DNA from 3 places in the Micromonospora sp. NPDC051543 genome. Region 2 is predicted to be linked to each of the others. Evidence: riboswitches for the same ligand, from Rfam matches in the RefSeq annotation. Region 2 holds a riboswitch; each other region holds the start of a gene.
What was found. A riboswitch is a leader RNA that binds a small molecule or an ion and turns the genes downstream of it on or off. The one in region 2 is predicted to bind cyclic di-AMP.
Positions count from the first base shown of each region.

Region 1: another riboswitch for cyclic di-AMP. It lies ahead of ACIA3K_RS03300 (coiled-coil domain-containing protein); the one in region 2 lies ahead of ACIA3K_RS16565 (C39 family peptidase).
Region 3: another riboswitch for cyclic di-AMP. It lies ahead of ACIA3K_RS23275 (NlpC/P60 family protein); the one in region 2 lies ahead of ACIA3K_RS16565 (C39 family peptidase).

Region 1 covers NZ_JBITDT010000002.1:62,340-72,335, forward strand. Annotated here, with positions in the region: gene ACIA3K_RS03270 (cellulose binding domain-containing protein) at 1-488, shown strand, start outside; gene ACIA3K_RS03275 (hypothetical protein) at 657-1,064, opposite strand; gene ACIA3K_RS03280 (hypothetical protein) at 1,205-1,345, opposite strand; gene ACIA3K_RS03285 (STAS domain-containing protein) at 1,723-2,085, shown strand; gene ACIA3K_RS03290 (SRPBCC family protein) at 2,236-2,688, shown strand; gene ACIA3K_RS03295 (hypothetical protein) at 2,892-3,380, opposite strand; gene ACIA3K_RS03300 (coiled-coil domain-containing protein) at 3,474-4,547, opposite strand; cyclic di-AMP (ydaO/yuaA leader) riboswitch at 4,553-4,684, opposite strand; gene ACIA3K_RS03305 (cation diffusion facilitator family transporter) at 4,797-5,714, opposite strand; gene ACIA3K_RS03310 (HelD family protein) at 5,821-7,938, opposite strand; gene ACIA3K_RS03315 (alpha/beta fold hydrolase) at 8,046-9,020, opposite strand; gene ACIA3K_RS03320 (carbonic anhydrase) at 9,170-9,790, shown strand; gene ACIA3K_RS03325 (hypothetical protein) at 9,856-9,996, opposite strand, start outside.
Region 2 covers NZ_JBITDT010000008.1:128,050-138,045, forward strand. Annotated here, with positions in the region: gene ACIA3K_RS16540 (ABC transporter permease) at 1-253, shown strand, start outside; gene ACIA3K_RS16545 (ABC transporter ATP-binding protein) at 258-1,067, shown strand; gene ACIA3K_RS16550 (D-ribitol-5-phosphate cytidylyltransferase) at 1,213-2,721, shown strand; gene ACIA3K_RS16555 (CDP-glycerol glycerophosphotransferase family protein) at 2,764-4,434, shown strand; gene ACIA3K_RS16560 (alpha/beta fold hydrolase) at 4,439-5,185, opposite strand; gene ACIA3K_RS16565 (C39 family peptidase) at 5,320-6,168, opposite strand; cyclic di-AMP (ydaO/yuaA leader) riboswitch at 6,403-6,543, opposite strand; gene ACIA3K_RS16570 (hypothetical protein) at 6,829-7,599, opposite strand; gene ACIA3K_RS16575 (acyltransferase family protein) at 7,676-8,881, opposite strand; gene ACIA3K_RS16580 (glycosyltransferase family 2 protein) at 9,023-9,996, shown strand, end outside.
Region 3 covers NZ_JBITDT010000012.1:270,670-280,243, forward strand. Annotated here, with positions in the region: gene ACIA3K_RS23265 (NlpC/P60 family protein) at 118-1,131, shown strand; gene ACIA3K_RS23270 (N-acetylmuramoyl-L-alanine amidase) at 1,190-3,145, opposite strand; cyclic di-AMP (ydaO/yuaA leader) riboswitch at 3,381-3,516, shown strand; gene ACIA3K_RS23275 (NlpC/P60 family protein) at 3,592-4,569, shown strand; gene dcd (dCTP deaminase) at 4,629-5,207, opposite strand; gene ACIA3K_RS23285 (pyridoxamine 5'-phosphate oxidase family protein) at 5,285-5,833, shown strand; gene ACIA3K_RS23290 (zinc metalloprotease) at 5,910-6,896, opposite strand; tRNA gene ACIA3K_RS23295 (tRNA-Gly) at 7,100-7,173, shown strand; gene ACIA3K_RS23300 (hypothetical protein) at 7,243-7,674, opposite strand; gene ACIA3K_RS23305 (hypothetical protein) at 7,823-8,173, opposite strand; gene ACIA3K_RS23310 (helix-turn-helix domain-containing protein) at 8,539-9,574, shown strand, end outside.

The DNA of each region.
Region 1 (9,996 bases), on a different contig from region 2:
CCGACCGCACCGGCGGCACGCCGCCTCCCACGACGCCGCCTCCCACGACGCCGCCTCCCACGACGCCGCCTCCGACCACGCCGCCTCCCACGACGCCGCCTCCGACTACGCCGCCTCCGACCACGCCGCCTCCGACCACGCCGCCTCCCACGACGCCGCCTCCGACGACGCCGCCTCCGGTTGGTGGGTGCGCGGCGACCTACCGGGTGACCGGCTCGTGGACGGGCGGATTCCAGGCCGAGGTCGTGGTCAGCAACCCCGGCACCAGGCCTATCGCGGGCTGGACGCTCGGCTGGACCTTCCCCAACGGTCAGCGCGTCAGCCAGCTCTGGGGCGGCACCCACACCCAGACCGGGGCGGTCGTCTCGGTCGTGGACAGCGGCTGGAACGGCGCGCTCGCCCCCGGGGCCAGCACCACGATCGGCTTCCTCGGCTCCTGGACCGGCACCAACTCGCCGCCCACCTCGGTGAGCTGCACGAGTCGCTGACCCGGTGGCCCGGCGTCGTCCGGGCCACCCGAGAACACCGGTCCGCCGGGGCTGCCTGAGGGGTCCGGCACCCCGGCGGACCGGGCACATTTCCGCCAGCGCCGCCACCGGTACGTGAGCGGGCCCCGCCGACGCGATGTCGACGGGGCCCGCTCACGTACCGACTTGCTAGTCGTCCAGGCCGACGGGGGAGTTGGGGCGGTCGACGTCGACGAACTCGACGTCGTCGACGGCGCGGTCGTCTCGACTGCCGGCGGCGCGGGCGGCGGAGCCCACGGCCCAGCCGACCGCCGCGCCGACCAGCGCGGCGCCGATCAGCAGCGTCCACGGCAGCGCCGGCTGGCGTCCGGCGAGCGCGTCGAAGGCGCGCGAGGCGCGACGCCGTGCCTCCTCCGCCGCCGAGCCCACCAGGTCACCGGCGCCGTCGGCGAGGTCGCCGCTGCTGCGACGGGCCGACCGCGCGGTGTCCCGGACACTGTCGCCCGCGGAGCTGACGGCGGAGAGCAGTTGCTCCCACGCCTGGTCCGCGATCCGCTCCGGCTTGCTGCGCCGGTCCAGCAGGTTGGTTCCGAACATCGTGGTTACCTCCTCAGGTGCCGAAGCCGCCGGCCACTTCGGACCTCGGCGTCCGTCCAGCGCGACACGGTTCGCTGACTGCGCAGTGCCCCGGGCCGGTCGCGCGCAAACCCGGCGCCGCGTGGCGCATCCGCGGGAGGTCAGCGCACCGCCACCGCGGCCACACCGCGGGCGAAGTCGTCGTCATCGTCATCGTCGTCGTCTCCGCCGCCGAAACCGCAGGCCAGTACGAGGGCGAGCAGCAGACCGACGCCGGCCAACCCGGCCAGTCGCTTGATCATCGAAGGTCCTCTCCGTCACGGTGGGTGTCCCGGGCCGATGCTAGGAAGCGTCGGCAACCACATTGGCGGGTCCGACCGCGACACGCCGGTCCCACGCGGGGCGGGCGTGCGGGACGGTACGGATGTCGGGCCTGCCGGACCGCGACCGCTACCCTGGTCCGGCGACGCGTCGGTTCCGACCGATCGTCGACTGATCAGATAACGAAAAGTATTGAATGATCAGATAACGAAAAGTGGGGATATGGGCGACTTTGTCCTCTCGGATCCGTGAATTGCTCATCCCGAGGGGTGGCGACCGAGGCCGTTGGAGGAATACTCTCGGTCGCGGCCCGCGTACTGATGAGGCGCCCGGGGGACGGGCGGGTGGAGGTGCTCGCGTGAGCCTGTCGATCGTGAAGTCGGTCCTGTCCGGTGGTGTCGTCGAGATCGCCCCCCGGGGTGAGATCGACGTCGACACAGCGTACGAGGTGCGTGAGGCGATTGCGGAGGTGCTGGCCAAGAGCCGCCCGCTCCGCATCGAGCTGAACATGAGGCTGGTCACCTTCATCGACTCCGTGGGCATCAGCGCCATGGTCGCCGGCTTCCAGACCGCCGAGGTCAGTGGCGTCAAGCTGGTCGTCACCGAGCCGAGCCGGTTCGTGCACCGTCAGCTCTGGGTGACCGGCCTGCTCGGTCTCTTCGGCGCGCCCGAGCCCTACTTCGCCGGCGCCGCCACCCCCGAGGTGCTTCCCGGCGCCTGAGGCGCGGCTGCCACCGTCAGGCCTGCTCGCCCAGACCCCGTCATTGGGAACGCTGCGCGAATGCCGGGACAACGCACGGTGTCCGTCCGGCCGTTGCCAGCCCGAGCGGCGTACGGGACGATCGTGCGACCAGCGACGTCGGGAGACGGTGTGCTCAGCAGCGATACCTTCAGCTACACCGTCCAGGCCCGCTGCTCACTCGCCGAGGCGTCGGCGCTGTTGAGCGACCTGAGCCGTCAGGGTGAACTGCATCCCCTGATCGTGCGGGTCCGCGAGGTGCCGCCCCGCCCGGGTGCCCGCGCCAGCTACACGATCAACGACAGGCTGGTCGCCGGGCCGCTGCGCTTCCGCACCACGTACCACGCGGACGTGCTGGTCAGCGAGCCCGACGAGATCGTCACCGTGGCCCGCCAGTGGCCCGCCACCACGGTTCGCAACCACACCCGGCTGCGCGCCGAGCCGGACGGTCTGGTCCGCATCGACGTCGACATCACGCTGCGCGCGCCGACACCCCTGTTCCGGTACGCCTTCGGTCAGGCCCGCGCCGCCCACCTCGCCCTGGCCGCGCGCCTCGGCGCGGCCCTCGACAGCGCCACGCCCTGAGCCCAGCGAGCCGTTCCGGGTGGCTGACCGGCGCGACGCCGACGCCTCCGGGCGGGTGGCCGGCACGTGCGGTTGGTCCTTTGCTCTGCTTCCACCGAGGCAACACGTGAGGGCCGTCGGTGTCGCCTCCGTGGAAGCAGAGCAAAGGGTGTCCGCGCACCCTTCCGCCCCGGGCGGACAGCTGCGACCAGGCCCTTGTCCCGCTACCCGTCGCGCTGGCGGCGGGGCTGCGGGGACCGGCGTCCCCAGGGTTTGTACGTCGACAGCACCGTTGCGATGATCATGAGACTGGTCGACACCGCGGGCGCGATCACCAGGTCGGCGCGGTCCCGCGCGGGTAGCGCGGCACCCAGCGCGCCGGCGTGCCGCAGGTTCGGGGTGAGCAGGAACAGCACCAGCCCGACCATCACCGTGGTGATCACGAGCTTGATCACCACCCAGCGGTAGCGCAGCAGGCCCCAGGGGGTGAGCAGCGCGCTGGCGACACCGACGAGCCACACGAGCACGCTCAGCGGCGCGAAGAGCACGGTGCCCACGAGCCCGGCGACCGGGTAGACCACCGCCGGGTCGGCCCCGCGCTGTGCCGCGATGCCGAGGGTGAGCAGCACCAGGTCCGCCCCGAGCCAGCCGAGAGACGTGACCAGGTGCAGGGTGAGCAGGGCCTTGCGGGTGCGGGGCGCGATTCGCGGCATACCCGAATGCTCCGGGCTGGACCCCGCATGGTCGTCCGACCAGCGACGACGTCCGGGGTACGCCCGCTGACGTACCCCGGACGGCGTCGGTGCTCAGTACACCGACAGGTGCACGTGGTTGGTGTGGTCGCTGGAGGGGTCGCCGTTCCCCCCGCTGTACGACTTCCAGCCGCTGCTGGGCAGCCAGATCTGCTTGAACCAGATCACGTAGAGCACCGCGAGCCGGTCGGCGTTGCGGATGAAGTAGGCGGCCAGGTTGTTGCCGTACGTCTTGTCGCCGCCGCTGGCGATCCCGCCGAAGCCACCCTTCTGCGCGGCGAAGTCGCAGGCCCGGCCCTTGGGGTGCTCACCCGAGCCGCCGTTGCGGTGACAGGAGACGTACCGGGTGAAGCCGGCGGCCTTGGCCTGGTTGAGCGCGTGCAGGGTGCGGGGGGTGATGCAGCCGCTGGCCGGCGTGGGGTCGTTGATGCTGCACGACTCGGACGGCCAGGAGCCGTCGGAGTTGCGGGGGGCGGGTTGAGCGTTGGCGGTGGAGGTGCCACGGTTGGAGCCGGTGTCGGTGTCGGCGGCGGTGGCGCGTGCCTTGTCGTTGGCGACGGTCAGGGCCCGCTCGGCCTGCTCCTTGCGCTTGGCCATCACCTCGACCTGCTTACGTTGCTCCCGGATCTCGCCGTCGAGGGCGACGCGGGTGCGGTTCGCCTCATCGCGGGTGGACTGCAGGTCGCGCAGCACCCGGTCCTCGTTGGCGGCCACCACGTCGAGGGCGGCCGCCCGGTCCATGAACCCCTCGGGGGTGTTGCTGTTGAGCAGGGCCGAGACGGTGCTGAGTCGGCCGGTGCGGTACGCGACGCCGGCGATCTCGCCGACCTTGCCGTTGCGTACGGTCATCTCGGCCTCGGTGGTCTTGAGCTTGACCGCGAGCTGCTGTTGCCGCTGGACGGAGGTGTCCAGCGCGCGCTTCGCGTCCAGGTAGCCCTTGCTGGCCGCCTCGAGCTGGGCCCGTAGCGCCGGCGTACCACCCTCCTCGTCGCCGTCGGGGGCGGCGGCGGCCCGCAGGCCGCCGGGGGGAGCGGCGGTGGCGGCGCCGACCGGAAGCGCGACGCTGAGGGTGACCATCATGACGATCAGTGCCGTAAGCCGGGCGGCGGGTGGTCGTGCTGGTGCCACTACGCATGTCCTTCCGTCAGCCGCCGACCGGGTTAGCTGACGGGTTCGGGACGGAAGATCCCTACCGCTGACGCGGATGCACCCCAGGAACATGGTTCCCCGGTTCGCCCTGTCGGGCGATTAGGCGACGGCCGCCACCGGCGCCGGGAGGCGCCGCCGGGTGGTGGCCGGGACAGAGCCTACCGGTGCTGGTGGGGTCTGTGCAGCCGTTGTGACGGAAGGTGCCTGCGCGGCCACGAAGGATGATGGTCACCACTCGACGGAACCGCAGGCGCCCGGGGCGGCGCCGGGTTCGGTCTGCAGCGTGGCGTGCTCGATGCGGAAGTCGTCCCGCAGGGCGGTACGCGCCGCGGTGAGCACCGCGCCGACCTCCGCGCCGGGCGCCATGGTCAGGTGTGCGGAGGCCACCTCCATGCCCGAGGTGAGCGTCCAGACGTGCAGGTCGTGCACCTCGACCACGCCGGGCACCGCGGCCAGTCGGTCGTGCACGGCGGTGACCTGGAGGTGTTCCGGGGCGGCCTGCACGAGGATGCGTACGGCGGCCCGCCCCAGCCGCCAGGTGCGCGGCAGGATGAACACGCCGATCGCGACCGCGACCAGCGGATCGGCCCACCACCAGTCGGTGACGGCGATCAGCAGCGCAGCGCCGATCACGCCGAGCGAGCCGAGCAGGTCGCCCAGCACCTCCAGGTAGGCGCCCTGGAGGTTGATGCTCTCCCGGGCGCCGGCGCGCAGCAGCCCGAAGGCGACCACGTTCGCGAGCAGTCCGAGGACGGCCACCGTGAGCATCGGACCGCTGAGCACCTGGTGCGGATTACCGAACCGGCCGATCGCCTCGATCACCACGTAGATCGCCACGCCGGAGAGCAGGACGGCGTTGGCCAGCGCGGCGAGCACTTCGAGTCGGTAGAGCCCGAAGGTGCGCTGCGGGTCGCCGGTGGCCCGCCGCGTGGCGGTGATCGCGGCGAGCGCCATCCCGATGCCGAGCACGTCGGTGAACATGTGCCCGGCGTCGGACAGCAGGGCCAGTGAGCCGGTGTGGAAGGCGGTCACGGCCTCGACCACCATCAGGGCAGCGAGCAGTCCGAAGGCCGCCCAGAGCCGTCCCCGATGCTGGTGGGCGGCGTTGGCGACCGACCCGTGGTGGTGGTCATGTCCTGCTCCCACGAAACCACCCTCCGACGCCGCCCGGGACCCGGTCAAATGTATGCTCACATCGCTATGTGTGCAAGTGTAGGGCGAGGGTCGGCCCACGGGCGCGCCAACGCGACGGTCAGCCGGTCGGGTCGACGGTGGTGAGCCGCTGGGTGGCGCGCGAGAGCGCCACGTAGAGCGTGCGTACGCCGGAGCCCGGATCGGCCCGGATCTCGCTGGGGGCTACCAGCACGACTCCGTCGTACTCCATGCCCTTGGCCTCCAGGCTGGTCACCACCTGCAAGCGCGTCGCGCCGAGCGCGTCGAGCCAACCGGCGACCTCGTCGCGGCGGGTGACCGGCGTGATCACCCCGACCGTGCCGTCGACCTCGCCCAGCAGGCCGGCGGCCGCCTGCACGGCCGCGGCCTGGAGCCCGGCGAGCGGCACCACCAGCTCGACCGGGTCGACGCCGGTGGAGCGGACGGCCCTCGGCAGGGGCAGGTCCGGATAGAGCCGGCGGATCTCCGCTGCCGCCACCGCGAAGATCTCCGCCGAGTTGCGGTAGTTGGTGGTGAGCGTGAACTCGTGCCGTTTGCGCCGGCCCAGCGCCTGGTCGCGGGAGCGGGTCAGCTCCTCGGGGTCACCGGTCCAGGCGGTCTGCGCCGGGTCGCCCACCACCGTCCACGAGGCCAACCGCCCACGCCGACCGATCATCCGCCACTGCATCGGCGAGACGTCCTGCGCCTCGTCGACGACCACGTGCGCGTACTCCCGGTAGTCCTCCGGCCGCTCCCGGGCCGCCGCGCGGGCGGCCCGCTGCCGGTCGGCCGCGGTGCTCAGCTCACGAACGCCGCCCGCGAGCTGGAACGGGTCGCGCCGGGCCCGCGCCGGTTTCACCGGCTTGCCGAGCAGCGCGTCCAGCTCGTCGAGCAACGCCACGTCCGCGATGGTCAGGCCCTCGGAATCCAGACTCCGGTACGCCGTGCCGAGCAGCCGGATCTCCGCGCCGGAGAGGATCCCGCCGGCGTACCGGCGCAGCCGATCCGGTCGAGCCAGCCAGCCGAGCACGTGCCGGGGGTGCAGGCGTGGCCACCAGGCCTTGAGGAACTCCCGGAACTCCGGCCGCTCCGCGATCTCGTCCTCGAAGGCCCGCTGCTCGGGCAGCCGGCCGATGTTCACGCGCCGGGCCTGCGCCCACAGCGCGGCGAAGACACCGTCGAACCCGGCGCGGCGAACCTCGTTACGCCGGGCGCCCCGGTGCAGCGCGCGGTCCCGGATCGCGTCCAGCTCGCGACGGTCCAACCGCAGCAGCCCGCCCCGGTAGAGCAGCCGCAGCTCGCCAGGAGCCCCCGGCGCGGCGTCGCGGGCCGCCCGTTCCAGCACCCGGCGCATGCGCAGCGAGCCCTTCACCGCCGCCACCTCGGGCGGATCGGTTCGGGTGGCCGTCATCCCGGGGAACAGGGTGCCCAGCGAGTGCAGGGTCGCGGTGTCCTCACCGAGCGACGGCAGCACCGAGGCGATGTACTCGACGAAGACGGTCGACGGTCCGACCACCAGGATGCCGCCACCGGCGTACCGGCTGCGGTCGGAGTAGAGCAGGAAGGCCGCCCGGTGCAGGGCGACCGCCGTCTTGCCGGTGCCCGGGCCGCCCGCGACGATCGTCACCCCGGAGCCGGGGGACCGGATCGCCTCGTCCTGCTCCCGCTGGATCGTCGCCACGATGTCGCGCATGCCCCGACCGGTGGCCCGGGAGAGGGTGGCCAGCAGCGCGCCGTCACCGACGACCGTCATCCCCTCCGGGGCGGCCTCCGGATCGAGCAGGTCGTCCTCGATGCGGGTGACCCGCTCCCGCTGCGACTGGATGGTGCGGCGACGCACCACGCCCAGCGGCTGCGCGGGGGTGGCCTGGTAGAACGCCGACGCGGCCGGCGCCCGCCAGTCGACGACGAGGGTGCTGGCGTCCTCGTCACGGATGCCGAGCCGCCCGACGTGCAGCACCTGCCGGTCGCGCAGGTCCAGGCGGCCGAAGACCAGCCCCTCGTGTTCGGCGTCGAGGGTGTGCCGCCGCTGTGCCGCGTGGAAGACCATCGCGTCACGTTCGACGAGCGCGCCGAACGTGCCCACCCGCGCCATCCGGTAGCCGTCCCGCTCGGCGCGCACCGCCGACTGCCGCAGCTCGGCCAGTCGGGCGTACACCCGGTCGAGGTGCCGTTGCTCGACGGCGATTTCCTGCTCCAGGGCGGTCTGGTCGGTCAACGCACGCTCCTTCGATGTCGCCGGCAAGCGGCGCGAACCGCGCGGGCCAACCGCAGAAGGGTACGGCCCCCGACCCGACCCGCCGCGCCCGAGGTGCGCGAACGGGCTCAGCGACCCGCCGCGACGGCGCCCACGACCTGGCCGTGCCGTGGCCGCGCGGCGCTCGGGCCGGGCCCGGGCGGCGGTGCGGCGAGCACCCGGCCCAGGACGCCGGTCAGGGCGGCGTTCACCTCAATCGGACGCTCCATCATCAGCATGTGGCCGGCGCCCGGGCAGACGGTCAGCTCGGTGGCCGGCAGGACGGCGGCGATCGACTCGGCACACGGCGGCGGGGTCAGCCGGTCCCGGTCACCGACCAGGGCGGCGGCCGGCAGGTGCGCCAGGGCGGCGAGGGTGTCCAGCCGGTGCTGAGCGCCGATCGAGGCGCGGAAACCGCCGATCGAGCGCAGCGAGGCGCGGGCCACCGCCGACGTGACCAACCGGATGTCGGACGGATCGCAGCGGTCGCCGAAGAGCATCCACCGGATGCTCGGCTGCAGCGCGTTGAGCAGCGCCCGGGGCGCCCGCCACGAGCCGCAGCGGGCCAGCACGCCAGCGCCGGTCGTCTCGGCGAGCCGGATCAGCCGGGCGATGCGTGGCGAGAGCCCGTACACGGTGTGCGTGTGCCCCTCGGCGGTGGTCGAGACGAAGACCAGGCCGGCCGTACGCGCGGCGAAGTGCTCCCGGTGGCGGTGTGCGTACTCCATGATCGTCATTCCGCCCATCGAGTGCCCGACCAGGACCACCCGACCGCTCGGCGCGACCGCGTCGAGGACGGCGGCCAGGTCGTCGCCGAGCTGGGCCAGGGTGGCCGTGGGCAGCGCCATGCAGCTGGACCGGCCGTGACCCCGCGCGTCGTAGGTGACCACCCGCACGGAGTCGCCGAAGGACGACGTGAGCGCGTCGAGCTGCCGGTGCCAGCTGCGCCCGTCCAGCGTCCAGCCGTGCAGGAGGACCGCCGTCACCGGGGCGTCCACGGGACCGGTGGTCTCGACGTGCAGCCGTACGCCGTCGGGCATACCGACTTCGAATCGCTCCGGCATCGCCACCTCCCACGGTCACCCAGGCATCACCCGTACCTCCGATACCCGGGGGTAACACCGGCTACCCGTCAGGACGCCGCGCCAATCGCGGTCGAGCGAACATTCGCGACTGCGCCCCTGGTGCGCGGCGGCGGGCCAGGCTGGACGGCATGAGGGTGGCGGGGCAGGAGCGGCAGGCCGGCGGTACGCCCCGGGCCGCGCTCGCCGACCTGCTCGCCGGCAACCGGCGGTTCGTCAGCGGCCAACCCGTGCACGGTCACGACGTCACGGCCGCGGCCGCCGCCTCCGGCGACCAGCAGCCGTACGCGGTGGTCCTCGGCTGCATCGACTCACGGGTGCCGTTGGAGGCGATCTTCGACCAGACCTTCGGGGCGATCTGCGTGATCCGCACCGGCGGGCACGTGCTCGACCGCGCGGTGTGCGGCTCCATCGAGTACGTGGTGGGCCAGCTCGGCGTGCCGCTGGTCATGGTGCTCGGCCATGAGCGCTGCGGGGCGGTGGGCGCCACCGTGGACGCGCTGCGCACGGGGGAGCGACCGGGCGGCTCGCTGGCCCACCTGGTCGACGAGATCGCCCCGGCGGTCACCGAGGTGGGGCTGGACGATCCGGCGGTGCATCCTCTGGCGATCCGCCGGCACGTCCGGCGTACGGTCCACACGCTGCGCGCGGACGATCTGCTGGCCGAGCCCGTGGCCGCCGGCCGGGTGGCCGTGGTCGGCGGTCTCTACGACCTGAGCACCGGCGAGGTCGCCCTGCTCGACCCGCCCTAGGGCCGGACGCGAAACCGCCCGCCGGGAACTCCCGGCGGGCGGTCGATGGTGCGGTGGGGGAGGGCTCAGCCCTCGAAGACGCCGGCCGCGACCAGACGCTTCTCGGTGGCCTCCCAGCCGTCGTTCGGGTGAACGGTGGCCAGGTTGTTGATCTCCGCCCGGATCTTGGCGGCGTGGCCGGCGGCGGCCAGCGCCCGGATCTCCTC
Region 2 (9,996 bases):
GATGTACGGCTCCGGCGTCCTCTACAGCGTCAGCCTCTTCGAGCGGCTGCCCGGCTGGGCGACGACGCTGGTCCAGTTCAACCCGCTGCTGGTCTACATCGAGCTGGCCCGGTACGCGCTGCTCGAGCGGGCGCCCCTGCTCAACGAGTCGCTGACCCAGCTCTGGCTGGTCGCCGCCGGTTGGGCGGTCGTGGCCGGTGTCGGCGGCTACATCTACTTCTGGCGCGGCGAACAGGAGTACGGCCGTGGTTGATTCCCTGCCGGCCGCCGACGAGGCGACCGTCTCCCTGCCGACGTTGACGCCCGAGCGGATCCCCACCGTGGTGGTCGACGACGCGCACATCATCTACCGGGTCCACCAGGGCGCCACCGGTGGCACCACTCCGGTGGCGGCGCTGCGCCGGCTGGTCAAGCGCACCAACGCGCCGAACGTGCGGGAGGTGCACGCCGTCAAGGGCGTGTCGTTCACCGCGTACCGGGGCGAGGCGATCGGGCTGATCGGCAGCAACGGCTCGGGCAAGTCCACCATCCTGCGGGCCATCGCCGGCCTGCTACCGGTCAACCGGGGCGCGATCCACACCCAGGGGCAGCCGTCGCTGCTCGGGGTGAACGCGGCGCTGCTCAACGACCTGTCCGGCGAGCGAAACGTCGTGCTGGGGTGCCTGGCGATGGGCATGCACCCCGACGAGGTCGCCAAGCAGGCCGCGGGGATCATCGACTTCTCCGGGATCAACGAGCGGGGTGACTTCGCCAGCCTGCCGATGCGCACGTACTCGTCGGGCATGGCGGCCCGGCTGCGGTTCTCCATCGCCGCCGCCAAGAAGCACGACGTGCTGCTCATCGACGAGGCGCTCGCCACCGGCGACAAGGGTTTCCGCAAGCGCAGCGAGCAGCGCGTCCGCGAGCTGCGCGAGGGCGCCGGCACGGTGTTCCTGGTCAGCCACCAGCTCTCCTCCGTACGCGACACCTGCGAACGGACGATCTGGCTGGAATCGGGCCTCATCCGGATGGACGGCCCGACCGACGAGGTCATCCGCGCGTACGAGGCGTTCGCGAACAGCAAGTAGAGTGCCGGCCAACCACCGGCATCGACACGGCAACCAGGACCGCGTCGCCCGCGTTGGGGCGGCGCGGTCCGCGCGTTAAGGTTCATTCCGTCGCCGCTCGGGCGGAACTTTCCGTTAACGCAACCCTGAGAGTGAGGATCCGGCAATGACGCAGGACCAGACCACTGGCCCGGACGCCGCAACGGAGACCCCCGCACCGTGGCGGCCCTCGCGGACAGTGGCCGTGGTGCTGGCCGGCGGCACCGGGACCCGGCTGGGCCTCGGCATCCCCAAGCAGCTGCTCAAGATCGCCGGTAAGCCGATCATCGAGCACACTCTCGCGGTCTTCGAGGCCGCTCCGGAGATCGACGAGATCATCGTGCTGATGGCGACCGGTCACGTCGACGACGCCCGGCAGATCGTCGAGAAGGCCGGCCTGCGCAAGGTCACCAAGGTGATCGAGGGCGGCGACACCCGCAACGCGACCACCCGGATCGCGCTCGACGCCGTCGGGCCGGCCGACTGCAACATCCTCTTCCACGACGCCGTCCGCCCGCTGCTCAGCGGCCGGATCGTCCGCGAGTGCGTCAACGCGCTGTGGACCTACGACGCCGTCGACGTCGCCATCCCCTCCGCCGACACGATCATCCAGGTGGACGAGAACGACTGCATCACCGACATTCCGGTGCGCTCCCGGCTGCGCCGGGGACAGACCCCGCAGGCGTTCCGCTCCCCCACGATCCGTGAGGCGTACCGGATCGCCGAGGACGACCCCGACTTCGCCGCCACCGACGACTGCGGCGTGGTGCTCCGGTACCTGCCGGGCACGCCGATCAAGGTGATCGACGGCTCGGACGAGAACATCAAGGTCACCCACCCGGTCGACGTGCACCTGGCGGACAAGCTCTTCCAGCTCGCGGCGGCGCAGGCGCCCCGGCTGACCGACCACCGCAGCTACACCGAGGAGCTGACGGGCCGCACGATCGTGGTGTTCGGCGGCAGCTACGGGATCGGCCACGAGCTGACCGAGCTGGCGCGGCGCTTCGGCGCGCAGGTCTTCCCGTTCAGCCGCTCCACCACGGGCACCCACGTCGAGCGCGCCGAGGACGTCGAGGCCGCGCTGACGACCGCCTTCGAGGCCACCGGCCGGATCGACCACGTGGTGGTGACCGCCGGGATCCTGGAGCGGGGCGCCCTGGCCGAGATGGACGAGGAGACGATGGACCGGGTGTTGCAGGTCAACTTCGTCGGCCCGGTGACCATCGCCCGGCAGGCCCTTCCGTACCTGCAGCAGACCAAGGGTCAGCTGCTGCTCTACACCTCCAGCTCGTACACCCGGGGTCGGGCCCGCTACGCCCTCTACTCGTCCACCAAGGCCGCCCTGGTCAACCTGACCCAGGCGCTCGCCGACGAGTGGGCCGACGTCGGCGTACGGGTCAACTGCATCAACCCGGAGCGGACGGCCACCCCCATGCGTACGCGTGCCTTCGGCGAGGAGCCGGAGAACACGCTGCTGGCCGCGGAGGCCGTCGCGCAGTCCTCGCTCGACGTGTTGATCTCCGACCTGACCGGTCAGGTCATCGACGTACGCCGGGCGCCTGGCGACGGCCCGTCCGTGCCGGCGCAGGCCAGCCCGGACCGGTCCGAGACGCCGGCCGCGGCGTCGACGAACTGACGCCGACGGCACCGCGACACCGAGGGCGGCGATCGGAGCGACATGCGTGGTGACCTGGTTCGCAAGGTGGCCGCCCGGTGCCTGAGCACCGGGCTGGCCGTGCTGGCCTTCGTGGTGCTGGCCCTCACCGGCAGCACCGGGTGGGGCCTCGCGCTGGCCGTCGCCGCGCTGGTGGCGGCGGCCGCTGAGCAGCGGATCCGACCGGGCGCCGACCTGGTGGCCGAGACCGCCCTGATCGCCGCGGCGGTCCTGGTCGGCTACTCCCGACGGCTCGACGACGGCTTCGACCCGGCGCTGGCCGCGACGGCGCTGGTCCTGCTGGGGCTGGTGCTGCTGGTGGGGCCGTTGCGCACCGCGGGCAACCTGGAGATCCGGGCCGCCAACCTGCCGGTACGCGCCTGGACCCCGCTGATCGCCGACCGACTCGGCGTCGCCCTGCTGGGGCTGCTCGCGGTGGTGGCGATCGCCGCCGCGTCGACCCTGCCGGCCGTCGTGGCGCTCGCCGCCAGCCTGCTGGTGGCCGCCGGTGCCGGGGCGGTCGCGCTGGACCTGGCGAGGCGACGGTTCCGCCCGGCCGCCGGCGGTGGGCAGGTCGCCCGCGCGCTACGCCGGCACGAGCCGGAGTTCCTGCTCTACTTCTCCGCACCGCCCGGCTCCGAGTACCAGGTCACCATGTGGCTGCCGTACCTCGAACGGATCGGCCGGCCCTTCCTGGTGCTGGTCCGTGAGCCGGAGTTCGTCGCGCCGATCGCCGCGGCCACCGACGCGCCGGTGGTCTACTGCCCCACGCTGCGCGCGATGGACGAAGCGCTGGTGCCGAGCCTGCGGGTGGCCTTCTACGTCAACCATGGGGCGAAGAACAGCCACTGCATCCGGTTCACCCAGCTCACGCACGTCCAACTGCACCACGGCGACAGCGACAAGGCGCCCAGCGCCAACCCGGTCTCAGGGATCTTCGACCGGATCTTCGTGGCCGGGCCGGCGGCGATCGACCGGTACGCCCGCGCCGGGGTGCAGATCCCGGCGGAGAAGTTCGTCGTGGTGGGCCGTCCCCAGGTCGAGTCGATCGAGGTACGCGAGGAGCCGACGCGGGGCCTCGCGCACCCGACGGTGCTCTACACCCCGACCTGGACCGGGCACCACGCCGACGCCGACTACTGCTCGCTGCCGGTGGCCGAGGAGCTGCTGCGGCGGCTGCTGGGGCGCGGCGCGACGGTGATTTTGCGGGCGCATCCGTACACGGCGCAGAACCCCGCGTCGGCACGCCAGTTGGGCCGGCTCACCGAACTGCTGGTCGCCGACCGCGCCCGCACCGGCCGGCAGCACGTGTTCGGTGCGGCCGCCCGGGAGCTGAGCCTGACCGAGTCCGTGAACCGCTCGGACGCGCTGGTCTCCGACGTCTCCGGGGTCATCTCCGACTATCTCTACTCCGGCAAGCCGTACGCCGTCACCGACATGGGCGGCGAGGGCGACCGGTTCACCGAGCGCTTCCCGCTGGCCGGCTCGGGTTACGTGCTGCGGCGCGACATGTCCAACGTGGACGCCGTGCTCACCGCCCTGCTGGACACCGACCCGCTGGCCGACGCCCGCTGGGTCACCCGCCGCCGCTACCTGGGGGACTTCCCGGCCGAGTCGTACGCCGAGGGTTTCCTGACCGCCGCCCGCCGCGAGCTGACCCCGGCCCGGGAACTACCCGCGCCCGCACCTGCCTGACCGATCAACGGTACGGGTCCAGCAACCTCAGCACGGCCGCCGGATCCTCCAGGTGCGCGTTGTGCCCGAGACCGGGCAGCGTGACGACCGGTACGCCGTACTCCTTGAGCTGCGCGTCCGTGACCATCGGGTCGTGCTCCCCGCGGGCCAGCACCACCGGCACGTCGGTCGCCGCCAGCAGCGCGGCCAGGTCGGGCGCGCCGACGGCGAACGCGGCGTCGTCCATCGCGAGCCGCCACCGGCCGTCGACCTGACGCAGCCCGGCGTCGACCATCGGGTGGTCCGGGAGGACCAGACCGGTGAGGCCGGCGACCCGCAGATAGCGGCGGGCGGCCTCGGTGCGACTGGTGAACCAGCCCACCGGGCGGGCGGCGAGGTCCACGGCGCGGGCCAGCTCGGCCGGCGTCCAGACGGCCTTGATGCCCAAGCCCACCACCGCGTCCACCGGCAGGCCGGCGGCGCGGGCCGCCAGCGCCAGGCCGACCACGCCACCGAGCGAGTGCCCGAGCACGACGATGCGGTCGTCGGAGGCCAGGCCCTGCGCGACCCGCTGGGCGAAACCCTCGAAGGAGTACGACGACAGCGGCGCCGACCAACCGTGACCGGCGAGATCGGGCGCCAGCCACCGGCCGGGCCAGTGCTGCTCCAGAAGTGGCGCCCAGGGCAGCCACACGTCACCCGTCGCCCCCATGCCGTGCAGCAGCAACAGGATCGGCTCACGGCCAGCCTGACCACCCGATTCATCCACCACGGCCGCAGTCTCCCACGGTTCGTGGCCCGGTACGAGAGGCGTTCACCCGCGTCGCGCCCCGACACGGGAACGCCGCGGGCGCCGGCCCCTCGTGGGAGACGGCGCCCGCGGCGTCGTGGGGTGTCGCGCGTTGGTCAGGCGGAGTAACCCCGGGTGGCGATCCAGTTCGCCAGGTCGATCGTGGTGATCCAGTAGGCCGGGTCGGCGGCGTTCGCCGAGTCGGCGATCCGCACGGTACGACCGTTGTCCTTGTAGCCGACGACGGCGATGTAGTGCCCACCGCCGTAGGAGTGGTAGCCGCCCTCGGTGTCGATGGCGTCGCCGGCGACGTTGGCCACCACGCCGCGGCCATCGGTGATGGCCTTGACGACGTCGGCCTGAAGACGGTCCATCTGGGCCGGGCTGGGCGTGCCCGCGAACATGCGGGTGCGGTACGGGGAGCCCTTCACCTCGGCGTTGAGCACGCGGGTGGTGTCCTCGGCCGAGTTGGTGCCCATCTCGGTGGTGCCCAACTCGGCGCCGAGCTCCTCCTGGGTGCGGTCGATGCCGCTGGCGCTGAGCGCGTTGCGGGTGGCCGCCGGGCCGCAGTTGTAGTAGGTGTTCTGTGCCTCGTAGTCGTAGTCGAGCACCTTCGTCGCGGGTGGCTTCGGAGGCGTCGGCTTCCGGGTGACGTCCGGGTTGCTCGTGGCCTTGGCGGCGGGGGACGCGGTGCTGGTCGCCGGGGCGGCGGTGCTCGGTGCGACGCTCGCCGACGGAGCCGCGGACCGGAGCTCGCCACGGGAGGCGACGGTGTCACTGCGCATCTCGGCGATGGTGGTCGGGGTGCGCGAGCCGGCCGGGGCGTCGTCGGCGCCGGCGACCAGAGCGCCGGCGGTGGTGGCGATCGCGAGGGCCGCAGCGGAGGCGGCGACGATCTGGTACGGGCGCTCGGTCGCGAGGCGACGGAGCTGGCGCTTCAGGGTGTGCTTCACGAGGTCCTCCACGGTTCACAGGGAGAGCGGCACACCGGGGCCCGACCGGCATCCGGGCAGGCGTCAGCGCGCGGGCGGTGGCCCGCGGATGATGAACCGCTCAGGGGAACGCCCGGCGCGGCCGGGCGGGAAGTGCGGTGACCCGGGGGGGTCAGCTCACCGTCACGAGGCGGATGAGCGGGGACACCGCGTCGCCGTGGAGGCGGAGGAACAACAGGGGGATCGAGGGGTGCTGCACGAGGATGGAACTCCTTCCGTCACCGCCTACCGGGTTAGCTGACGGATTCGGGCGGGAAGATCGCCCTACCGCGGGCCGTGGCTCGCGGATTCACCCCGGACTTACTGTGGGTCCCCGGTTCGTTGATCACGATTGAGCGGGTCGGCACGGCGTCGCCTCCTGCGATCGGTAACCGCACCGGACGGGACGACAGTACTGGCCGGTGCGCACTCTGCCAAGCCGCGCCCACCTGCGTAAACATCGATTGGCCCAGCAATTTCTGCGCGTTTTGCCGCTGACGTGACTCGATGGGACAACGGGTTCCGCCGGCACCTGTGGGCGACAACCGGACAGGCGGCCGACAACGCCGCCACAATCGCGGGCACAATGGCCGTCGATGACGCCGACCGCCCGATTTCCGCTGCCGGTGACCCGCCTCACATAACAGATCGGGCTCAACCGGCCCGGGCCGGACGCCAGCGTGCCACGAGGGCCGTACGCGACGGCCGCGTCGCGGTGCGCCGGGAGAGCGCTGGGCTCGGCCGGCACCGTACCGCCGCAACGTACGCCTCCTGGGCGAGGACGCGCGCCGACTCGGCGGCCACCTCGGCGTCCCGCCAGGACGACCGCTCCCGCTCGGCGGCCGTCCGGTGCTCGGCCAGCCTCGCGTCCCGGATCGCCCGGATGAGCAGCGTCTCCTGCTCGACCGGGTGCCGGCGGGGGTCCCAGCCGCGCCGATGCCCGAACACGTCGCCGAGCTGAGCCATGGTCAACTCCCCCCGCCAGTGCGCCGCCATGGCGGCACGGTGCAGATAGCGCTCCCGGGCCGCGTACTCGGCGGGGGTGTGCGGGGTACGCGGCGTCGGCAACGCCCCGGCACCGGCGACCCGACGGGCGGCGGTGTCCGCCTCGTCGTACGCCGTCCAGGCCCGCTGCGCCTCGTCCTGAGCGACCAGCCAGTCAGCACGCCGCCGTCGGGCGGTCCGCGCCGCCCGGGTGGCGGCCACGGCCACCTCCTCGGCGTACCGGCGCAGGTCGGCCATCTCGGCGACGGCCACCTCGCGGGCGGTGGGTGTCGGCGGCGTGGGGTCGGCCGCGGGCGAGTCCCGCTCCGGACGGGCCACCAGGACGGCGAGGACCGTCAGCGCCAGTAGGAACAGGGCCGACCAGATGGCGGCGGCCTGGGGCACCTCGGTCAGGAACTGGTAGAAGACGACGGTTTCCATGATCGACACCTCGGCATGAGCACCGCGCCACCCACCACAGGGGACAGGTGAGCGCGACCGGGAGCACGTCCTCACGCTACCGTCGGGACCACCCGGACGCATCGGCGACGGGCGTGTCGGCCCGCGCCGCGCCGACCCCGTCCGCGTCACCACCTACGGTCTCCGGGGTGCGCTGATGAGGAACGAGCGGCGGGCGGCCCGGGCGGCGTGGCGCGAGCCGGCGCATCATCGGTATCTCCACGAAGCGGTGCAGCAGCCCGGCGAGGACCAGGTTCACGAGCAGGAATCCGAGCACCACCGCCGGGCCCCGCCAACCCCGGAAGCCGGTCCCCCAGTCGCCGCTGAGCCGGAGCACGCTCGTCATCACCAGGACGTGCACCAGGTAGAAGGCGAACGAGACCTCACCGAGCCAGACCAGCGGGCGTGAGCGCCACGGCGAGCGCCGGTCGCGCACGTCGGCGTCGGCGGCGGCGGTGATCACCAACAGGTACGCGACGGCGAGCAGCGTGGTCCACAACTCGGCGCGGATCCACTGCGCGGCGGCCACCCAGGTGCCCACGAAGATCGCGGTGGCGGCGGTCAGTCCCGGCCCGCGCCACCGGCCCCGGAGCATCAGCTCGGCCGCCACCGCGCCCAGCCAGAACTCCAGGGACCGCGCCGGCGGGAAGATCTGGGTGAACCACCAGCGGCTCACCTCCGGCACCAGCTGCTGCGCCGGCCAGAGCGCGAGGATCAACAGCGGCAGCGCGACGACGAGCGCCCAGAGCACCGCGGGTCGCGCCCGGCGCAACAGGGGCAGCGCCAGCGGCAGACACAGGTAGAAGAAGAACTCGCAGGACAGCGACCAGCTCACCGTGTTGACGCTGTAGAACCAGCCGAGCCGAGGGTCCCACGCCTGCAACAGCAGCAGGTTCTCCACGGCGACGGCCGGCAGGACGGGATCGGCGAACCACCAGGCGACCAGCAGCGCGGCGGCCCACAGCACCACGTGGTTCGGGTAGATCTTCGCGACCCGTCGACGCCAGAAGGTCAGCCGCGAGTCGCCCGGGCGGGCCGACCAGACCAGCACGAAACCGCTGAGGATGAAGAAGAACTGCACGCCGGACAGGCCGAGGGTGAAGAGGGCGTCGACGACGGCCTTGTAGTCCGGCTCGGCGATGATCCGCATCGTCCCGGCGTGGAACCCGAAGACCAGCAGCGCGGCGATCCACCGCAGCCCGGTCAGCGACGGCAGCCGGGCGGGGGCGGCCGGCGCGGTCGGCGCGTCGGTGGTGCTCGTCATGCCGAGGCACCCTACCGGGTCACTCCCGGGTGAACCGGGCGGCCGTTGTTAACCTTCCGCTTCGCGGGTGTTCAGGGATTCCACCATCCGCGGCCACATGTGGTTCCGGGGCTGGCCATCCGCGTCGTCGAAGGTGGCGAGGTGGTCAATGAGCCGACGCACGCGCCGCTGCTGAGCATCGTCGTGCCCGTCTACGGCGTCGAGGCTTACCTGTACCAGTGCCTCGAGTCGATCCGGGCGGACATCCCGGTGGGCGAGTCGGAGGCGGTCGAGCTGATCGCCGTGGACGACGCCTCCCCGGACGGCTGCGGCGCGATGCTGCGGTCCTACGCCACCGGGCGCGACAACGTCCGCGTCGTACACCTGGAAGAGAACGTGGGCCTCGGCCTGGCCCGCAACGCGGGCCTCGACGTGGCCACCGGCCGGTACGTGTGGTTCGTCGACAGCGACGACTGGCTGCCGCCGGGCACGATCGCGGCGGTGCTGGACCGGCTGCGTGAACACCAGCCCGACGTCCTCATGCTGGACCACCTGCGCGTGCACGAGGACGGTCGGCGGGAGGTCGACGCGAGCAGCCACCTGCTGCGCGGGGTGCCGGGCGTGGCCCGCCTCGCCGACCAGCCGCACCTGCTGCGGGTGCAGCACACGGCGTGGAACAAGGTGGTACGCCGGGCCTTCCTCGACGAGTTGGAGCTGCGCTTCTTCCCCGGCTGGTACGAGGACATCCCGTTCAGCCACCCGCTGCTGATCGGCGCGGAGAAGATCTCGGTGCTGGACCGGGTCTGCTACCTGTACCGGCAGGGCCGCCAGGGCGCGATCACCTCCACCCGCAGTGGTCGGCACTTCGACGCGTTCGGCCAGTACGAGCGGCTGATGGACTGGGTCGCCCGCCGGCACCCGGACGAAGGCCTGCGGGCCGAGCTGTTCGAGCTGATGATCAGCCACTACCTGGTGGTGGTCGGCAACGACGGCCGGCTGCACCCACACCTGCGGCGCGCCTTCTTCCACCGGGTCGCCGAGCACTACCGCCGATACCTGCCCCCCGGGGGCTACCCGATGCCGCCGGGGGTCACCGGGCTCAAGCACCGTCTGGTGGGGCGTGGTGACTGGTTGGC
Region 3 (9,574 bases), on a different contig from region 2:
CGGCTCGCCTTGAATTCGGTCCGGCGCTTCCCTAATGTGGTGCACCGACCGCTGTGGGTCGTCTGCCTCGGCCCTTCCCTCACGCGAGGCGCCCGGCGGTCGGTTGCAAAGGAGTCGGTGCCGGTGGCAACCATGCCCCTTCATCGTCACGCACCAGGGTCGCCCGTTCGACCGCGTGGTCTGCGCAGGGTCGCACGTCGCCTGATCGTGCTGGTCGCCGCCGCCGCGGTCGGTGCCGGCATGATCGCCGTGCCGGCGCAGGCCGAGCCGACGGTCGACGAGATCGAGGCGCAGATCGACAAGAAGTGGGAGGAGTTGGAGCCCACGATCGAGAAGTACAACAAGGTGCGGGCGCAACTCGCCGTCAACCGCAAGAAGTCGTCCGAACTTCAGAAGAAGATCGAGCCGCTGGCCCTGCAGAGCGAGCTGGCACTCAACCGGGTCGGCGACCTCGCTTCCCGTTACTACATGTCGGGCCCCTCGCAGGAGATCGGCGCGCTGCTCGTCAGCGCCAAGCCGGACACGCTCACCGAGCAGCTCACCCTCCTCGACCGGCTCGCCTCTCAGGAGCGCAAGCAGGTCGAGGGTGTGCTCGCCGTCCGGGCCAAGTACGACGGCGAGAAGCAGAAGCTGGACGCCCTGATCGCCACCCAGACCAAGCAGCAGAACGAGCTGGCGTCCAAGAAGAAGCAGATCGACGCCGAGATCAAGAAGCTCGAAGCGTCGATGCCCAAGACCACGGTCAAGACCGCCGGTTGCCCGACCATCAACGGTGTGGTCTCCGCGGCGGCGCAGAAGGCGATCCGGACCGCGTGCCAGCAGGTCGGCGATCCGTACGTCTGGGGCGCCACCGGCCCGAACGCGTTCGACTGCTCGGGCCTGACCCAGTACGCCTACAAGTCGGCCGGGATCTACCTCACCCACCACACGGGTGATCAGTGGAACGAGGGCAAGGCCGTCTCGCGCGCCGACGCCCGTGCCGGTGACCTGGTCTTCTTCTACTCCGGGCTGAGCCATGTGGGGCTCTATCTGGGTAACAACCAGATGGTGCACGCGCCACGCGCCGGTAAACCGGTGCAGGTGTCCAGCATCAACACCATGCCGGTCGCCGGGTTCCGCCGACCTGGCTGATCCGCACCACGCACGACGACGGCCCCCGGTCACCTCGACCGGGGGCCGTCGTGGTTCCTCAGCGGGGTGCGCCCACCGGTGACGGCAGGAGCTGCACGTCGGCGAGGTCGACGTACATGACGCGGTGGCCGAACTGGATCTGCGCGTACCGGTTCTTGCCCCGGATCACCGTCCAGTCGCCGGGCGAGGAGCCGTCGAACGTGCTGGCCCGGTAGTACTCGCCGGGCAGCACCGCGCCGACGGCGTACCGCTGGCCGGCGGCGAGGGTGTACTGCAACGGTGAGATGGCCTGGTAGGGCACGCCGGCCGGGTAGGCCGCCTGCTCCGGGTACGCCCGCCCGTAGACGGGGATCGTGGCCCGGCCGGGTTTCGGGGTGACCACCATGCCGACGGTCCAGGTGGCCGTCGGCGCGGACGCCGGGTTGTGGAACCACGCCCGCTGCCCGAGGTACCAGATGGCCGTCCAGTCGCCCTGTCGACCGGCCAGCGCGTACGTCTGGCCGGCGGACGCGCGGGCCCCGTGGTCCGACACGTCCATCGTGTTCGGGGTGCCGTCGGGGCGCAGCGCGATGTCGTTGACCAGCGGCGCGTCCGGAGCCGGTGCGGTGCGTAGCACCACCGACGAGGATCCGCGTGGCGCGCACGGCGTCCCCGGGGTGACGCATCCGGTGAACGCCGGCTGGTTGGTCGCGTAGTCGGGGTCGATCCGGACCAGCCCGGTGGCCGGGGTGCCGGTGTCCAGCCGGGGGGCGTGCAGCAGGTCGAAGTAGTGCGTCCAGTCCCAGTAGGGTCCCGGGTCCCAGTGCATCCCGCGGACTGTCGACGCGGTCGTGCCGGGCACGTTGTCGTGGCCGATGATGTGCTGGCGGTCCAGCGGGATGCCCAGCCGCAGCGCGAGGTGCCGCACGAGCTTCGCCGAGGTCCGGTACATCGCCTCCGTGTACCAGGTGCCCTGCGCGGCGAAGCCCTCGTGTTCCAGCCCGATCGCCTTGGCGTTGACGTACCAGTTGCCGGCGTGCCAGGCGACGTCCTTGGTCTTGACGTGCTGGGCGATCTGTCCGTCCACCGACCGCAGCGAGTAGTGCCAGCTCACGTAGGTCGGGTCCTGGACGAGTTGCAGGGTGGTCGCCCAACTCGCCTCGGTGTCGTGGATGACGATGTACTCGATCTTCTGCCGGGCGGGCCGGTCGGACAGGTCGTGGTTGCCGTAGTCGCCGTCGCCGAACGCCGCGTAGGGTGCCGGGATCCACTCGCAGGACACGGTGCTCGGGCACTCCAACCCGTCCGGGCGGGCGAGCCGCCGCAGTCCCAGTCGGTCCAGCCAGGCCCGCTCGGGTCGTACCGCCCGGGCCGGCAGCGTGACCCGCTGACCGTCGTCGGTCACCCGCGTCTCGCCGGCGCCGATCGTGGTGAAGACCTCGTCGGCGAAGGCCGCGGCCGCATCGGCGCTGTCCGCGCCGGCATAGCGGGCCACCGCGCCGTACCAGGTGGCCGGGTCGGTGCCGGCTCCGACCGGGGCGCCGACCTCCCGTTGGTACGCGGCCAACAGCGCCGCCCCACCCCGGAGGTTCGTCGTCGGGTCGGTGCGCAGCGCCTCGGCGGTGGCACCGGTGAGCGCGGCGGCGGCGTCCACGGTCTGCAGCGCGGCGCTGGGCGGCGCGTCCCCGGTGGCGGGCGTCGGTGCGAGAGCACGACGGGACTCGTCGCCGCGCGGATCCTCTCCCGGGGCGTCGTGGTGACCGCGCCCGGGTAGGGCGGCCACCTGCCGGGCATCGGTCAGGTGCATCGGGCCGTAGCCGCCGCTGGTGCTCGGCGTGCCGGCGTTGCTGTCCCAGCGGGACTCCAGGTAGGAGACGCCGAGCAGTACGTCGATGGGTACGCCGTACTCGGTCGAGGCGGCGGCGTACTGCTGCTGGCGGTCGGCGGTGGGGGCCGCGGTGGCCGGGCCGGCGGGCAGCGGTACGGCCGCCGTGGCGGTGACGAGCGCGACGGCGAGCAGGGTCGGACGTTTCATCGAACCCCCTACATGTGAACTGGTGTCGGTGCGGTCACCCTCGTCCTGCCCGGGAGTCCGCGTCAATACCTTTCCATGTTTCGAAACGTACAGAAGGAAATCTTCACATCCGCTCGATGGCCCGCTGCAATCAGTACGGAGTGTCACGGCCGCACGGGTTGCGGATCGGTAACGGCCGTCTCTACTCTGGTCATTCGTCGGCCCGGTAGCAGGTCTGCCCACCCCGGGCGGTAACGGACCGACACCGCCGAGTCGCTCACGAGCGAGCCGGGGACCCAGGTTCCTCGGGGTGAATCCGCAGTTCCTGCGGTAGGGCGCCCACTTCCCGCCCGAACCCGTCAGCTAACCCGGTAGGCGGTCAGGAAGAAGGAGTACGGAACCCGGTGGCCCTTGAAGCCCCGCGGCCGTCGTCCGGACGGTCGGCTCCGGCCGACCCGACATCGACCGTGCCGCGTACACGCTGGTCCCGCTTCACCACCGCTCTCGCCGCCCTGGTCGGCGTCGCCGTCGTCCTGACGGGCAGCGCCACGGTGGCCCACGCCGATCCGTCCGTCGCCGAGATCGAACGCCAGATCGACGAGGACTGGAACAAGCTCGAACCGATCATCGAGCGGCACAACGCCACCCAGGCCGACCTGGCCCTCAAGCGCAAGCAGGCCGACGCGCTCGCCGCCCGCATCGGGCCGCTGGAGCGCCAGGTCGACGCCGCGATGGACAAGGTCAGCGCGCTGGCCGTCCGCGCGTACATGGGTGAGAACCTGTCGACCGTCAACACGATGCTCGGCAGCCGGTCGCCCAGCGAGATGGTCGGTCAGCTCGAAATGCTCGACCGCTTCGCCCACAACCAGCAGGAGGACGTCCGCCAGGTCGCCGACCTGCGCAACGAGCTGGCCCGGCAGAAGGCGCCGCTGGACGAGATGGTCGTCCAGCTGACCCGTACCGAGGCCCAGTTGGCGGCGAAGAAGAAGCAGATCAACGAGGAGATCGACCGGCTGCAGAAGCTGCGCCTCAAGGTGTACGGCAGCGGCGGCGGCGGTCCGCTGCGTCCCGCGCCCTGCCCGGCCAGCTACCCGGGTGGCGGCGCCGGCATCGCGGTCAAGTTCGCCTGCGCCCAGATCGGCAAGCCGTACGTGTGGGGCGCCGAGGGTCCGGAGTCGTACGACTGCTCCGGGCTGATGCTGGCCGCCTGGGCGAAGGCCGGTGTGTCGCTGCCGCACAACGCCGCTGCGCAGAGCCGGGTGACCAAGAACGTCAGCAAGGGCGACCTGCGCCCCGGTGACCTGGTCTTCTACTACAGCGACATCCACCACGTCGGCATGTACGTCGGCAACGGCTGGGTGGTGCACGCCTCCCAGGCCGGTGTGCCCGTCAAGATGAAGAGGGTCGACGACGGGCCCATCCACAGCTACGGCCGCCCCGGCTGACCGGAGCGGGACGCAGTCAGGCCCGTCGCGATCCGCTCGCGGCGGGCCTGCGTCGTCTCCTAACGGGTCGGCCAGGCGCGCCAGTTCTGCCAGGAACGACTCGGCGTCGGCCCCCGCTGACCCTGGTAACGCGACCCGTAGACCACCGAGCCGTACGGGTGCTCGGCCGGCGACGAGAGCCGAAAGATGCAGAGCTGACCGATCTTCATGCCCGGCCAGAGGGTGATCGGCAGGTTCGCCACGTTGGACAGCTCCAGCGTGACGTGCCCGGAGAAGCCCGGATCGATGAACCCGGCGGTGGAGTGGGTGAGCAGGCCGAGGCGACCCAGTGAGCTCTTCCCCTCCAGTCGGCCGGCGAGCTGGTCGCCGAGCGAGATCACCTCCAGCGTCGAGGCGAGCACGAACTCTCCCGGGTGCAGCACGAACGGCTCGCCGTCGGGCACCTCGACCACCGAGGTCAGGTCGTCCTGCTGCATGGCCGGATCGATGTGGGTGTAGAGATGGTTGTTGAAGACCCGGAACAGCCGGTCGAGTCGTACGTCGATGCTGGAGGGTTGGACCAGGGTGGGCTCGAACGGCTCCAGGCCCAGCGTGCCGGCCTTGATCTCGGAGACCAGGTCACGGTCGGAGAGCAGCATCGGACCACCATAGCGAGGTGGGCGGTGACCAGCGTGTCGAGGTCGCTCCTCGTACATTTGTTCGATAGAATGCTCGCATGGCTTCCTGGTCCGATTTCGCCGCCGACGAGCCCCACCTCGCCGACGGCATCCGCGTTCTCCTGCAGCAGTACGGGCCGGGCTTCGGCTATCTGGCCACGGTCCGTGCCGACGGTGGGCCCCGGGTGCATCCGGTCTCCCCGGTCATCACCGACGAGGGTCTCTTCTGCTTCATCATCGACTCGCCGAAGCGCCGGGACCTCGAACGGGACGGCCGATACGCGCTGCACTCGTTCCCTCCGGAGGAGAGCGACGACGAGGCGTACGTGGCGGGCCACGCCTGGCCGGTCACCGATCCGGTCCGGGTCGCCCGGCTGGCACAGAGCGCCCGGGCCGAGCCGAGGGCCGACTGGCGGCTGTTCGAGTTCACCGTCGACGTGGCGATGCTGACCCGTCGCGACCAGCACGGCCTGGGCATCGCCGTGGGGCGCCCGGCCGTTCAGGTCTGGCTCGATCCGCAGACCCCGCCCGCGGCGGCCGCGCCATCCCCCGTACCGCAGACGCGCCCGACCCGTCGCAGCCGCGACGTCCAGTGCACGGCCGCCTGACCACGGCCCTGGGGGCAGATACGCCGGTGCCGGCTCCGTCGACGACGGAGCCGGCACCTGGTGTACGCGGGGAGAGCTAGGCCGCGCGGTACGCGTTCCACGCGGTCAGCATGCGGCTCGCCTGCCCGGTGGTGAACTGGTACATGCACGAGTCGTAGGTGTAGTCCATGAAGTTGGTGATCGGGTCCAGGCCGGCCGCCGAGCAGGTGTTCCGGCCGGTCGGGCACTCGTACGCGGGCGACGCCTCGGCCGGGGTGTCGCTGACGCCGTCACCCGAGCCGCCGCAGCCACCCTGGAAGGTGTGGTAGAGGTTCAGCCAGTGGCCGACCTCGTGGGTGCCGGTGTCGCCCTGGTTGTAGTTGGTGGCGGTGCCGCCCGGCAGCGACTCGCCGAGAACGACGACGCCGTCGGTGCTGCTGAGCTTCCGCTGCGGGAAGGTCGCCCAGCCCAGCAGGTCGTCGCTCAGTTCGCCGAGGTAGATGTTGAGCGTGTTCTTGCCGCCGACCCGCAGTGCGGACTTCATCGACCGCTCCGCCGACGAGCCGTAGACGATCGGGTACCAGGACGGGTTCGTCACCCGGTTGATCGAGTCGAGTCGGAAGGCGAACGCGGTGGCCGCGCCGCCGGTCCCGCCCGCGTAGGCCTGGTTCAGCACGCTGATCTGCGAGGTGATCATCGAGTCGGGGATGTTGCCGCCGGCCCGGGTGCTGTTCTCCTGGATCACGTGCACCACCACCGGAATGGTGACGGTGGCGGCCAGCGTCGTGGCACCCGCGCCGGCCCGGTAGTTGGCGCGCTCACGCAACGCCGCCGCGAGGTCGGCGTCCCGCTCACGGACCTGCTTGGCGGTCAGCTCGTTGGGCTCGTGGAGGGCGGGGGCACCGGGCTTCGCCCGGGCGTTGGCGTGACTGTCGGCCGGCTCCGCGCAGGTGCCACCCGGTGCCGCGGAGAAGGCCGAAGCGGCCGGAACGACGCCCACCGCAGCGGTGCTGAGCAGCAGCGCGAGGGTCGTCGACGCGACGCCGGCGACACGCCGGGTCAGCAGGTTGGGACGGAGTCCCATGGGCCCACCTCTTTCTGGCGGCGCGGCAGGGGGTATGTCACGCCGTGGCTGGGAACGTGTGGCAGACGTTACAACTCATCGACGCATTTGAGAACGACCATATGTTGCCGTCTGGAAACTTCTTCGGGGGTGAACGGGGGCGGTCGGCGCGTGGGGGTGGCTGGGTGCATGGCTGCGACGACTCGGGTACAGTGGTGCCGCCTGCGGGTGTAGTTCAATGGCAGAACATCAGCTTCCCAAGCTGACAGTGCGGGTTCGATTCCCGTCACCCGCTCCACGATCGAAGGCCCTGGTCGGGACAATCGTCCCGCCAGGGCCTTCGTGGATCAAGGGCCTTCTGCGTCCGTTATGAGCTGCGGTGCTTCGCCCACTCGCCGGTCCACGCCGCGAGATCGTGCACCCATCCGTCTGTGCTCTGTCCGGCCTTGACCTCCCACTTCGCGGCGTTCAGCGCAGCGAAGTCGTCGAGGGTGTCGCGCCCGACCGAGGTCCAGGCGGGGAACTGCGCCAACCACTTCTCGGCCTGGGCGGGGCTGTGACCACTGCCGATCAGCCACTGCACGAGCAGAGCCAGCTCAACCCACGCAGCGGCCTCGGTCGTCCATGCCCAGTCGACGACGCGTATCCCTGCCGGAGTGAGGATGAGGTTGGTCGGGTTGATGTCGGAGTGAACGAGCATCCGGCCTTCCATCTCGGGCAACGCGAATCCGAGTCGTCCGGCCGGGGTGAACCAGGTCCCGGGCGGGGCCGGGGTGCCCTGGAGCGCTTTCAGGGTCACCCGGAGCAGGTCCAGATCTGGACTTCCGGGAGACAGGTCGGGGTGAGGGCCGTCAAGCTCTCGCTGTGCGGAGATGCGTTCCCCGCGCCGGTTGTGCTCGGTGCGCCCGGGTGGCTGCCGGTTGGCCAGGACGGCGGCCAGCGGGAATCTAGGCGCCGCTGTTCGACGTCGCGGGCTCGACGATCGGCTTGCGGAACGGTCCCCATGCCACGAACCGGTCGAACAGGGCTCGCGGGCTCGGCCCGTCGTGCGGGTTGAGGTGGTAGAGGTCGCGCATCGCCTCGTACAGCAGCCCAGCCAGGTAGATCGACAGGCTCGGCATCTTGCTCTCGTACTCGGCTTTGAGCATGAGTCGTGCCGTCGCACACGGCCACGGCTGACCGTCGGCGCGGCACGCCCAGTGCGGTCGTAGCGGCGTGTGCGGCAGGGCTTGGCCGTGCCGGCGCGGACGGTCCGCGACCGGCCCTCGCTCGGGGACGGAAACCTGCCCGGAGATCATTCCCGACCCCCGTTTGCCCGGAACTCCTGAGCCCGGGTCAGGCGACCCACCCGGCCGACCTCGTCAATCCGGAACGCCTCGGTATGCGCCGTGACCCAGGCCGGAAGTCGCGGGGCAGAACGAGGTGCAGGCACCTTCGGGACAGGGTTTCTGCGCCACAACGAGAAACGCACGGTGCCTCCTTCGCGCTGTCGTCTTGGGAAGGGGGCCGCCCCGTAAGTGCTCGCCGGACAGGGCGGCCCCGGTACGAACACGTCCGCCGGGTTCGGGTCCCTGCCGGCCGTGCCGTCTGATTCCAGCCTGCGATGACAGGACTACGCTGGGAAGTAGGTCGATGCTTTCAGCGGCTTTCAGCAGGGGGACCCGTGGAAGATCTAGGCGGGCAGTTGCGTCAAGCTCGCACCGAGGCCGGCGTTTCGCTCGCCTCGGTGGCGGCGCGGTCGTGCTACTCGGCTTCGCATTTGAGCAACGTCGAGGCAGGACGACGGACCGCTACGCCTGACATCGTTCTCGCCTACGCGCGGGCACTCGGGGAGGGTGACGTGAACCGTCGACAGGTGCTCGGGCTCGCGGCGGGTGCCGTCGGCCCCGTAGTAGCCGGTGAGCTGATCCGGGCCGGCTTCAGCGCAGCCCTTGATGGGCGAGGGGCCGAGGAGGACTGGCGCGAGCGAGTCGACCAATACGGGCGGGACTACATGGCCGTAGGCGCGGCGGCACTTCAGGCGCGGCTCGCGAGCGACCTCGTGATTCTTCAGCAGCACCTCGACACACCGCGCATGTGGACGCACGCAGCGCGAGCGCTCGTGACCTATGGCAAGACCACGTCCAATCCCGCCGAGGCAATCCGCTGGTACGACCTCGCGGCAACGGCCGCTGACCGCTCCGACGACCTCGGTGTGCGCGTGTGGGTACGCGGAAGGGCTGCTATAGCCCTTGGCTACGAAGGGGCATCGCTGGCCACCGCCCGGCGCTATGCCGAACAGGCCATCGCGCTGTCCGACCGGCCGTCACTCGGGCGCGTTCAGGCCCTCATGGCGCAGGCGCACGTCGCAGCCGGGCGTGGCGACGAGGATGGGGCGATCTTGCACGACACCGAGGCTCGACGGGTTTTCGATCACGTTGCGTCGCCCGACGGTGAAGTCTCGGATACCGCCGTGCCGCCGTGGCGCATGGCGACCTTCCGCAGCATGTTGTACGCCCGCCTCGGCATGCTCGGACCGGGCAGCGAGGCACAGCAGGAGGCCGACCGGACGCGGCCGGCGGGTTTACCCCGATTCGCGACGCACATCGAGCTGCACCGGGGCTTGACGATGGCAAAAGCTGGCGACCGGGTCGGCGGGGTCGTCTACGCCCGCCAGGCGTGGGAAGCCCTCCCAGCCGAACGCCGGTCGCAGAGCCTTG